DNA from 3 places in the Klebsiella sp. I138 genome. Region 3 is predicted to be linked to each of the others. Evidence: predicted binding sites of a transcription regulator. Region 3 holds the regulator's gene; each other region holds the start of a gene.

Region 1 (3,321 bases), 2.4 Mb from region 3:
ACATGATTTTCGCCGCCGAAACCATGACCGTTGAACAGATGGCGCTGACCATTCGTCACGGCAGCGGCATTGTGTGCCTGTGCCTGACCGATGAACGCCGTAAGCAGCTTGACCTGCCGATGATGGTGGAAAACAACACCAGCGCATACGGAACCGGCTTTACCGTGACCATTGAAGCAGCAGAAGGCGTCACCACCGGCGTTTCCGCCGCTGATCGCGTGACCACCGTGCGTGCCGCCATTGCCGATGGCGCCAAACCTTCAGACCTGAACCGTCCTGGCCATGTTTTCCCGCTGCGTGCCCAGCCGGGTGGCGTGCTGACCCGTGGCGGTCACACGGAAGCGACTATCGACCTGGTGACGCTGGCGGGCTTCAAGCCGGCTGGCGTACTGTGTGAACTGACTAACGACGATGGCTCCATGGCGCGTGCGCCAGAGTGCATTGCGTTCGCGCAGAAACAAAATATGGCCGTTGTCACCATTGAAGATCTGGTGGCCTACCGTCGCGAACATGAGCGCAAAGCCAGCTGATTCTGGCCCGCGTTATCACAAAGCCCACCTCTGCGTGGGCTTTGTTGTTTTTACCCTCAGCCAATACCCATTGCCTGCAGGGCAACCAGACTTAATCCCATCACCGACATACCGCACAGCACGCCGTAGCTTGGGTTGCTCTGGGGATCGATTTCCTTTGCCAGCGGCATCAGTTCATCGACCGACAACGCCACCATAATCCCGGCGACGGCGGCCATAATGGCACCCATCACGACCGGCGATACTAGACTACCGAGGATCAGCCAGGCCAGCAGCCCGCCGAGGATTTCTGCCATTCCGGAAAGCCCTGCCCAGAGAACCGCTTTGCGCCGTGAACCGGTGGCGGCATAGACCGGCCCGGCGACCGCCAGCCCCTCAGGAATGTTATGTAAAGCGACCGCCAGCGCAACGCCCATGCCCAGCTCAAGGTTGTTACTCGCCGTCACAAAGGTGGCGATCCCTTCCGGAAAGTTGTGCAGGCTGATACCCAGGGTCAATAAAATTGCGGTGCGGCGCAGATTGCGCGGGCGCGGTAAGCCCGGCGACATCAGATCCTGCGGATGCGCATGGGGTAGCATATGGTCGAGTGCAAAGTAGCCCAGCAGGCCGATGACAAACATGCCATAGCCGAGCAGCGGCGACATTCCTTCGGCACTCAGCGCGGCAGGCAGCATCTCCATCAGCGAGATAAGCAGCATGATGCCGGCGGCAAAACCCAGAGAAAACCCCAGCAGCCGGTTGGATGGCTTCTGGCCCAGGACGCCAAAAATAGCCCCGATGAATGTGGCGCTACCCGCCAGCAGCGTCAATATTAATGGTGACGACATTATTCATCTCCTTTGATAATGATTATCATTCATAATATCCGTATTGCGTGGTAACGGCGAGAGGGAGAAGTGGCCTTTACAGCGAATTACATTCAAATTTTCTGACGATCATCATCATGCTTATCTGAGTTTATCCTGACTCAAAAACGCGTAATGTGAAGGCATCACAATTCCTCTACTTAAGGATATCACCATGTCCCGTACCCGAATGCCAGCGTTGTTTTTAGGCCACGGCAGCCCGATGAACGTGCTGGAAGATAACGTCTATACCCGCGCCTGGCGGCACCTGGGCGAAACATTGCCGCGTCCAAAGGCAATCGTTGTGGTTTCTGCGCACTGGTTTACGCGTGGTACCGGGGTAACGGCTATGGAAACACCGAAGACGATCCACGATTTTGGCGGCTTCCCGCAGGCGCTTTACGATACGCATTACCCGGCTCCAGGTTCCCCTGAACTGGCACAGCGTCTGGTTGAGCTGTTGGCGCCGGTGCCCGTGACGCTGGATAAAGAAGCCTGGGGCTTCGATCATGGCTCATGGGGTGTACTGATTAAAATGTATCCCGATGCGGATATCCCGATGGTGCAGTTGAGCATCGACAGCACCAAACCGGCCGCCTGGCATCTGGAGATGGGGCGTAAGCTGACGGCGCTGCGCGATGAAGGCATCATGCTGGTGGCGAGCGGTAACGTGGTCCATAACCTGCGAACGGCGCGCTGGCACGGTGAGAGCACGCCATATCCGTGGGCGGAATCATTTAACGACTACGTGAAAACCAACCTCAGCTGGAAAGGGCCGGTTGCAGAGCATCCGCTGGTGAACTATCTGGCGCACGAGGGGGGATCGCTCTCTAACCCGACGGCGGAACACTTCCTGCCGCTGCTCTACGTTCTGGGCACCTGGGATGGGGAAGAACCGATTTCTGTTCCGGTGGAAGGGATGGAGATGGGATCGCTGAGCATGCTGTCGGTGCTGATTGGGGCGTAGAAGATAACGTTATAAACCCGGCAGGCGTTAGCGCTGCCGGGGCAAATCTTATTCGACGAAAATATGCGGGTAGAAGCGCGACAGATCTTGCGTGATCAGCGCGCGATCCTCACGCACGCCGATCCCGGCGGGCTGGTCGTTGATCAGCCAACTGCCTATCAACGTGTAGCTGTCGCCAAACTTCGGCAGTGGATAGAACGCCTGCACGATCGTACCTTCTTCCCCGTACGGGCCTTCTACCGCCTCCAGCACTTTGCCGTTTTCCACGATCGACACGTTTGCACCTTCGCGGGAGAAAATAGGCTTAATGACGTACTTCTCCATCTCCGGATGCGCATCTTCGCTGAAGTAAGCCGCCAGCAGGTTTGGGTGGTTGGGGAACATCTCCCACAGCAGCGGGAGCAGAGCTTTGTTTGAAATAATGCTCTTCCATGCCGGTTCCAGCCAGCGTACGCCCGCGTCTTCCAGCTTGGTGGAGAACATCTCGCGCAGCATATATTCCCACGGGTAAAGCTTGAACAGATTGCCTATCACCTGATCCTGCAGGTCGGTGAACTGACCTTTTTCGCCCAGGCCGATATCTTCAATATACAAAAACTCAGTGGCCACGCCCGCTTCCGCGGCACAGTCCTGCAGGTACTGCACGGTACCGCGATCTTCTTCGGTATCGCGGCAGCAGGCCATATGCAGCAGCTGGAAGCCAAACTGATCGCGCAGCTCGGTAAAGCGCTCGATCAGTTTTTCCTGCAGACTATTGAACTGGTCGCTGCCTGCCGGCAACTGCCCGGCATTGATCTGATCTTCCAGCCAGATCCACTGAAAGAACGCGGCTTCATACAGCGAGGTTGGGGTGTCGGCGTTGTTTTCCAGCAGCTTCGGCTCGCCCACGCCATCCCACGCCAGATCGAGACGCGAGTACAGCGACGGCTGGTTGGTTTTCCACGACTGGCGCACGAAGCTCCAGGTATGTTTCGGGATG
Region 2 (3,321 bases), 1.5 Mb from region 3:
TGCGCCAGCAGTTTCGCCAGCAGACCGGGATGACAATTAACCACTACCTGCGTCAGCTACGTATCTGCCATGCGCAATATTTATTGCAGCATACCGAGCGGTTGATTGGTGATATTGCGATGCAGTGTGGGTTTGAAGACAGCAACTATTTCTCCGTCGTTTTTAACCGCGAAATTGGCATGACCCCGGGGCAGTGGCGGCAACGCAGTCGCGTTGCCGCATAGGGCGCTAGTTGGCCATTCCCAGGCCAACGATATTGGCGGCAATGATTATCACCACGCAGCCCAGACTTAACACGCTGACCGGACGACGACCGGCGTTGTTCCACTCTTTCAGCACCAGCCCGACCAGCCCGCCACACAGCACATAGAAGCTCATATGCAGCATCCAGCTCATGTAGTCATACTGCGCGGGAATGCTGGCGTGACCCCAGGCATAGAAGAAAAACTGGAGATACCACATCAGACCGCCCAGCGCCGACAGCAGTACGTTGGTGATGATCAGCGGTTTTGCCAGCGAGAAGTCGGCTTTGATCGACAGGTTTTTGACTTTTGCCAGACGAATAAAACAGAAGCCTAGATTGACCAGCGCGCCGCCGCCCATAATCACCACGTAGCTGGGCAGCGCGGTATAGAGCGGGTCAACGCCGAGCGCCGCTGCGGCATCATGCATCGGCCTGGCGGCGTTCATTGCAAAGGACATACCGGCAGAAAAAATGCCGCACATCACCGCCAGCATCAGCCCTTTTTTCAGATTGAAATCTTCGGCTTTAATGCCCATCTTGCGCTCTTTCAACTGGCCGGCCCGGGTGACAATTGCTACGCCGATCACCGCAACCAGCACGCCGAGCAGCGTCATCTGGCCACCCTGCGTGTGAAGAAGTACATCGATCTGCCCGTTGATAATCGGGGTCATCAGCGTACCGACAATCAGGGTGATCCCGATAGCAATACCGATTCCCATCGACATACCGAGGTAGCGCATGGTCAGGCCGTAGTTAATGTTGCCGATCCCCCACATGGCGCCAAACAGGAATACCGGCAGGAGCGTGGAGGCGTTGAAGGAGCGGTAATAGGCCCAGAAATCGGGCAGGAGCATGGCGCTGATGGCCCAGGGGAGAATCAGCCAGGAGACGATTCCGCCGATCGACCACATGGTTTCCCATGACCACTGTTTAACTTGCTTGAACGGGGCATAGAAACAGGCTGCACTGGCCGCACCTATCAAATGCCAAAAAATACCCATCGTAATCGCGTGATTCATTGATTTTATCCTCATCTATTTTTTATCGGATAAATCTTCTTCCGACACGATGAGTGTAAAAATCGGTCAGTTTTCTCGCCTTCAGGCTGTTGCCACGTGATGCAGAACCCTGGCAACCAACAACTTAATTACTTGTTCCAGCTCACAAAAACGCGGGTATGCCCTGAGGTTATAACCTTATTAAAAATACGGCATTGATAAGCGTTTTCAATATCATTTAATTAACTATAATGAACCAACTGCTTACGCGGCCTTAACACTTCCTGCCGCTTGACAATAATGGAGATGATTATGAGTTATACACTGCCAGCCCTGCCGTACGCTTATGACGCCCTGGAACCGCACTTTGATAAGCAGACGATGGAAATCCATCATACTAAGCACCACCAGGCCTACGTTAACAATGCTAACGCTGCGCTGGAGAGCCTGCCGGAATTCGCTAGCCTGTCTGTTGAAGAGTTGATTACTAAACTGGATCAGCTGCCGGCTGACAAAAAAGGCGTTCTGCGTAACAACGCGGGCGGCCACGCTAACCACAGCCTGTTCTGGAAAGGCCTGAAAACCGGTACAACCCTGCAGGGCGACCTGAAAGCTGCTATCGAACGTGATTTCGGTTCCGTTGATAACTTCAAAGCTGAGTTTGAAAAAGCGGCTGCGACTCGCTTCGGTTCTGGCTGGGCATGGCTGGTACTGAAGGGTGACAAACTGGCCGTGGTTTCTACCGCGAACCAGGACTCCCCGCTGATGGGTGAAGCTATCTCTGGTGCTTCCGGCTTCCCGATTCTGGGCCTGGACGTCTGGGAACACGCTTACTACCTGAAATTCCAGAACCGCCGCCCGGACTACATCAAAGAGTTCTGGAACGTGGTTAACTGGGACGAAGCAGCAGCGCGTTTTGCCGCCAAAAAATAAGGTTGCATTGTGCTGAACGAGAAGCGAGTCTGATGACTCGCTTTTTTTGTATCGGCACAAGGAGCAGCAGATGCACTATCCGCTAAACGTCTATATCGGTCGCGTTCGCGACTATCCCGGCAGCCGCCCGAGCGCCATCCATAAAATTCAGGTCGACGGTGAATTAACCCTTGGTGAGCTGGGGCTGGAAGGCGATGAGCAGGCGGAAATCAAAATTCATGGCGGGCCGGATCGCGCACTTTGCCACTATCCACGCGAACACTATGCCGACTGGATCCGTGAGTTTCCCGAACAGGCCGACCTTTTTTGCTCGCCGGCATTTGGCGAAAACCTCTCTACCGAGGGGCTGACGGAGAAAAATGTTTGCATCGGCGATATCTTCCGCTGGGACGAGGCGCTAATCCAGGTCACCCAGCCACGATCACCGTGTTTCAAACTCAACTTCCATTTTGGCATCAGTGATATGGCGCAGCGGATGCAGCAAAACGGCAAAATCGGCTGGCTTTACCGTGTGATTGCGGGCGGTCATGTATCCAGCGATGCTCCACTGGAACGGGTGTCGCAGGTGAGCGATGTGAGCGTATATGAAGCCGGCGCGATTGCCTGGCATATGCCGTTCGACGACGAACAGTATCATCGCCTGCTGTCCGCGGCGGGACTGTCGGTGAGCTGGACCCGAACCATGCAGAAGCGGCGTTTAAGCGGGCAGATCGAAGATAATTCGCGGAGATTGTGGGGGAAGTAATTCGCTCATATCTGCTGGCGGTGAAGTGCGGATACGCTTTATCCCGCAGGCAGGGGCCGGGATACTCGTTTCTGGACGGTTGATATCACCCGGCTGCGGACGTTGCCAGCCGGGCGTGATGACATCAGGTGCGTTTATACAGCGGTAGCCAGATGGTCAGCCGCAGCCCGCCTAGCGGACTGTCATCGGCTTTGACCCAACCGCGATGTTGCTGAATCGCCGCTTCAACAATCGCCAGCCCCAGGCCGGTGCCGCCAGACTCGCGATCGCGTGCTTCGTCGGTACGGTAGAACGGGCGGAAAATCTGCTCGCGATCTTCCGGACTGACGCCCGGACCGTCATCATCGACGTTAACCGTGATGCCGTCTTTATCCACCGAAAAACTGACTGAAATTTTAGTG
Region 3 (3,321 bases):
GAAATTTTCAGCGCCATTAATGCCGTCACCGACGCCGGTGCTACGTCCCGTCAGCAGGCGGCCGCAGTGATGCGAGAACATCTGCAGGAAGAAGGCGTGATTCAGTTCCTGCTGAAATCCTTTGTTGACGGCCAGTGGCGCTTTAACGTCTCGGTGCTGTGGGATCAGTATCCCCATATTGTTGGCTGGCAAACCATTCCCGCGTGGCCACATCCGACGCTGTTCATTCCGGGAGGCAACTCCCCATACGTCACCGATGCGTATCGCGACACCCTGCTCGCTCAGTTCCCGCAGGCGCGGGCGCACGTGATTGCCGGAGCCGGACACTGGGTGCATGCGGAGAAACCCGAAGCCGTCCTGCGCGCCATTCGCCGCTATCTGACCGATTTGCAGGCGTAACTGGCTAAAAACTGCCCGACCGCGCAGCAGAATGCCCGCGGTCGTTGGCGCAGCGGTTCGCCTGATGTATTATGGCGCGCTATCTGTGTCGGCTATAGCCCGGCAACTTGTTTCCCCGAAGTCACTCTGAATCATGGCAAAAGAACAAACGGACCGTACGACATTAGATTTGTTCGCAACCGAGCGTCGCCCGGGTAGACCAAAGACCAATCCGCTTTCGCGCGATGAACAGCTGCGCATAAATAAGCGCAATCAGCTCAAACGCGATAAAGTTCGCGGCCTGAAGCGTGTGGAGTTAAAACTCAACGCGGAGGCAGTTGATGCACTCAATGAGCTGGCGGAAGCTCGCAATATGAACCGCAGTGATTTGATCGAAGAGATGCTGATGAACCAGCTGGCAACCCTACACAGCCTGGGTAAAGCCTGAAAATCCTCAAAAAAACACTTTCATGTAGCAGAGTGTGCAGTCGGGCGTGATTGCTGTTTCCGCGTCCTCCCCTGTTCTGCTATGATTGCCGTTATCTGCGGGCATTACGCCACTACCACATCATTAAGTTTCAAGAGGTTATTTTACTCATGGCAATCATCGGCATCTTTTTTGGCAGCGACACTGGCAACACCGAGAATATTGCAAAAATGATTCAGAAGCAGCTTGGTAAAGATGTTGCTGATGTTCACGACATTGCCAAGAGCAGCAAAGAAGATCTGGAAGCCTACGACATTCTGCTGCTCGGCATCCCGACCTGGTACTACGGTGAAGCCCAGTGCGACTGGGATGACTTCTTCCCGACGCTGGAAGAGGTCGATTTCAACGGTAAACTGGTTGCGCTGTTTGGCTGCGGCGATCAGGAAGACTACGCGGAATACTTCTGTGATGCGCTGGGGACTATCCGTGACATCATTGAACCACGCGGCGCGACTATCGTTGGCCACTGGCCGACTGCGGGCTATCATTTCGAAGCGTCAAAAGGCCTGGCGGACGACGATCACTTCGTCGGTCTGGCTATCGATGAAGACCGTCAGCCGGAACTGACCAACGAACGCGTGAGCAAGTGGGTTAAGCTGGTCTCTGATGAGCTGCATCTCGAAGAAATCAAAAACGCGTAATGATTGAGCGGCGTTACCATAAAGTTTCGCCGCATTAATAGATAAAAGCAATCAAACTAATAGCTACAAGTTTTTAACTTTTAATCACATATCTGTACAATGTCCTCTGATTTAACGAGGTCAGGTGACGCAGTTTGTAGCTGGGACCTCGTTTTTGACAGCATACAAGGCTCGATGCTTGCAGTTTTCATTTCATCATGGCAGTTCTATAATGAGACGCATTACATCGGGTGATTCTCTGTATTACTTCCGCTGATGGAAGTAGATCGTTTAGCAACAGGACAGATTCCGCATGACTGACAACAATACCGCATTAAAGAAGGCTGGCCTGAAAGTCACACTTCCACGATTAAAAATCCTGGAAGTCCTGCAGGAACCGGATAACCATCACGTCAGTGCGGAAGACTTATACAAACGCCTGATCGACATGGGTGAAGAAATTGGTCTCGCTACCGTTTACCGCGTGCTGAACCAGTTTGATGATGCCGGCATTGTTACCCGCCATAACTTCGAAGGCGGTAAATCTGTTTTCGAACTGACCCAGCAGCATCATCACGATCATCTTATTTGCCTCGATTGTGGCAAAGTGATCGAGTTTAGCGATGATTCTATCGAAGCGCGTCAACGCGAAATCGCTAACCGCCACGGCATCCGTCTGACCAACCACAGCCTGTACCTGTACGGTCACTGTGCTGAAGGTGACTGCCGCGAAGATGAACATGCACACGATGCGGTGGTAAAGTAATTCCCCGCAGCGCGAATAGCAAAAAGCCAACCTGACGGTTGGCTTTTTTTATGTCGTTACGGCGTGAAAAATCAGGATTTGGTATTGTTGCTGCGGATCTCTTTCCAGATCTGATCGCAGCGCGCTTTCACCGCCTGGTCATTACCGGTACGGGTGGCCAGAATACACTGCTGGTAATCCAGCACCCGCACGCTTTCCTGATTCGCAAACGTCTGATGCTGTTTATCTTCTTTCAGCACATCCAAAACGCTCTGGCAGGCCTGAACCTTGTCCGGGTTCCCTTCCGCCGTATTAATGCAGGCGCTGTAGGCATCTTTTAATTTTGTATCTTCTTTCGGTGCGGGAGACTGCGTACAGGCTACCAGGCCCGATGCCATAACCGCGATAAGCAGTAGCTTCTTCATAATCGACCTCTCAGGTTTGCGGCAGGTTTACGCCTGCCGCAGCGGCATCAGAAAATAGTGAACGGGGCAATAACCATGAATTTCACGTCACGCTCGTCCTGGAAGATGTTGCCGTAACCACCGCTCCAGCTCGGGATATCGGAGTGGTTGTCGTATTGCGTAAAGTGCAATTTGAACAGCGTTCCTTTTGCCCGGCCATCCTGTACGGTATACATGGCATCCAGGCTATAGGCGGACTCTTCCAGGCGTTTATCCGGATTGTAGTAAGCGTCAGGTGAGGACATTTTGCCCGGCTTAGCATCCCACGCGTAAACGTATGACGCGCCAAACGCCCAGCCCGGCATATTCCAGTTTTTCATGTCATACATCGCGCCGAAGAATACCGCTTTTTCGCCGTTGGCGTTGAAGTCGGAGCGGTTATCCCACCACACATCAAGACGACCGTTAGAAGATGCATAGGTTGGCGTCATGCGCTGCAGGAAGTAGCCCTGCTGGCCTTCAGCTTTCACCCAGGTGCCTTCCAGACGCAGATCGAGGACATCAGCAACCTTGTAACCGAAGGTCAACGCCTGCAGCCAGGCGGTGCCATCATAGATATCGTTCGTGCCGCCATTGCTGACTTTGTCACGCGTACCGTAGAACTGGTAGCTGGTGTTTAACGGCGTA

Evidence for each region. The regulator Fur, encoded in region 3, represses iron uptake genes when iron is present. The targets are predictions, from matches to a motif close to ATAATAATGAGAACNACTATCAA.
Region 1: a site for Fur is predicted at 1,370-1,392, ahead of zupT (zinc transporter ZupT). Genes of this name have one in related genera too.
Region 2: a site for Fur is predicted at 1,458-1,480, ahead of sodA (superoxide dismutase [Mn]). Genes of this name have one in related genera too.

What each region holds. Positions count from the first base shown of each region.
Region 1 covers NZ_CP180447.1:4,866,490-4,869,810, forward strand. The annotation lists gene ribB (3,4-dihydroxy-2-butanone-4-phosphate synthase) at 1-530, shown strand, start outside; gene zupT (zinc transporter ZupT) at 587-1,357, opposite strand; gene ygiD (4,5-DOPA dioxygenase extradiol) at 1,551-2,342, shown strand; gene ACMYSK_RS22810 (glutathionylspermidine synthase family protein) at 2,391-3,321, opposite strand, start outside.
Region 2 covers NZ_CP180447.1:4,029,460-4,032,780, reverse strand. The annotation lists gene rhaR (HTH-type transcriptional activator RhaR) at 1-224, shown strand, start outside; gene rhaT (L-rhamnose/proton symporter RhaT) at 229-1,263, opposite strand; gene sodA (superoxide dismutase [Mn]) at 1,555-2,175, shown strand; gene yiiM (6-hydroxyaminopurine reductase) at 2,246-2,920, shown strand; gene cpxA (envelope stress sensor histidine kinase CpxA) at 3,045-3,321, opposite strand, start outside.
Region 3 covers NZ_CP180447.1:2,505,613-2,508,933, forward strand. The annotation lists gene ybfF (esterase) at 1-399, shown strand, start outside; gene ybfE (LexA regulated protein) at 533-826, shown strand; gene fldA (flavodoxin FldA) at 976-1,506, shown strand; gene fur (ferric iron uptake transcriptional regulator) at 1,799-2,251, shown strand; gene chiQ (ChiQ/YbfN family lipoprotein) at 2,323-2,655, opposite strand; gene chiP (chitoporin ChiP) at 2,703-3,321, opposite strand, start outside.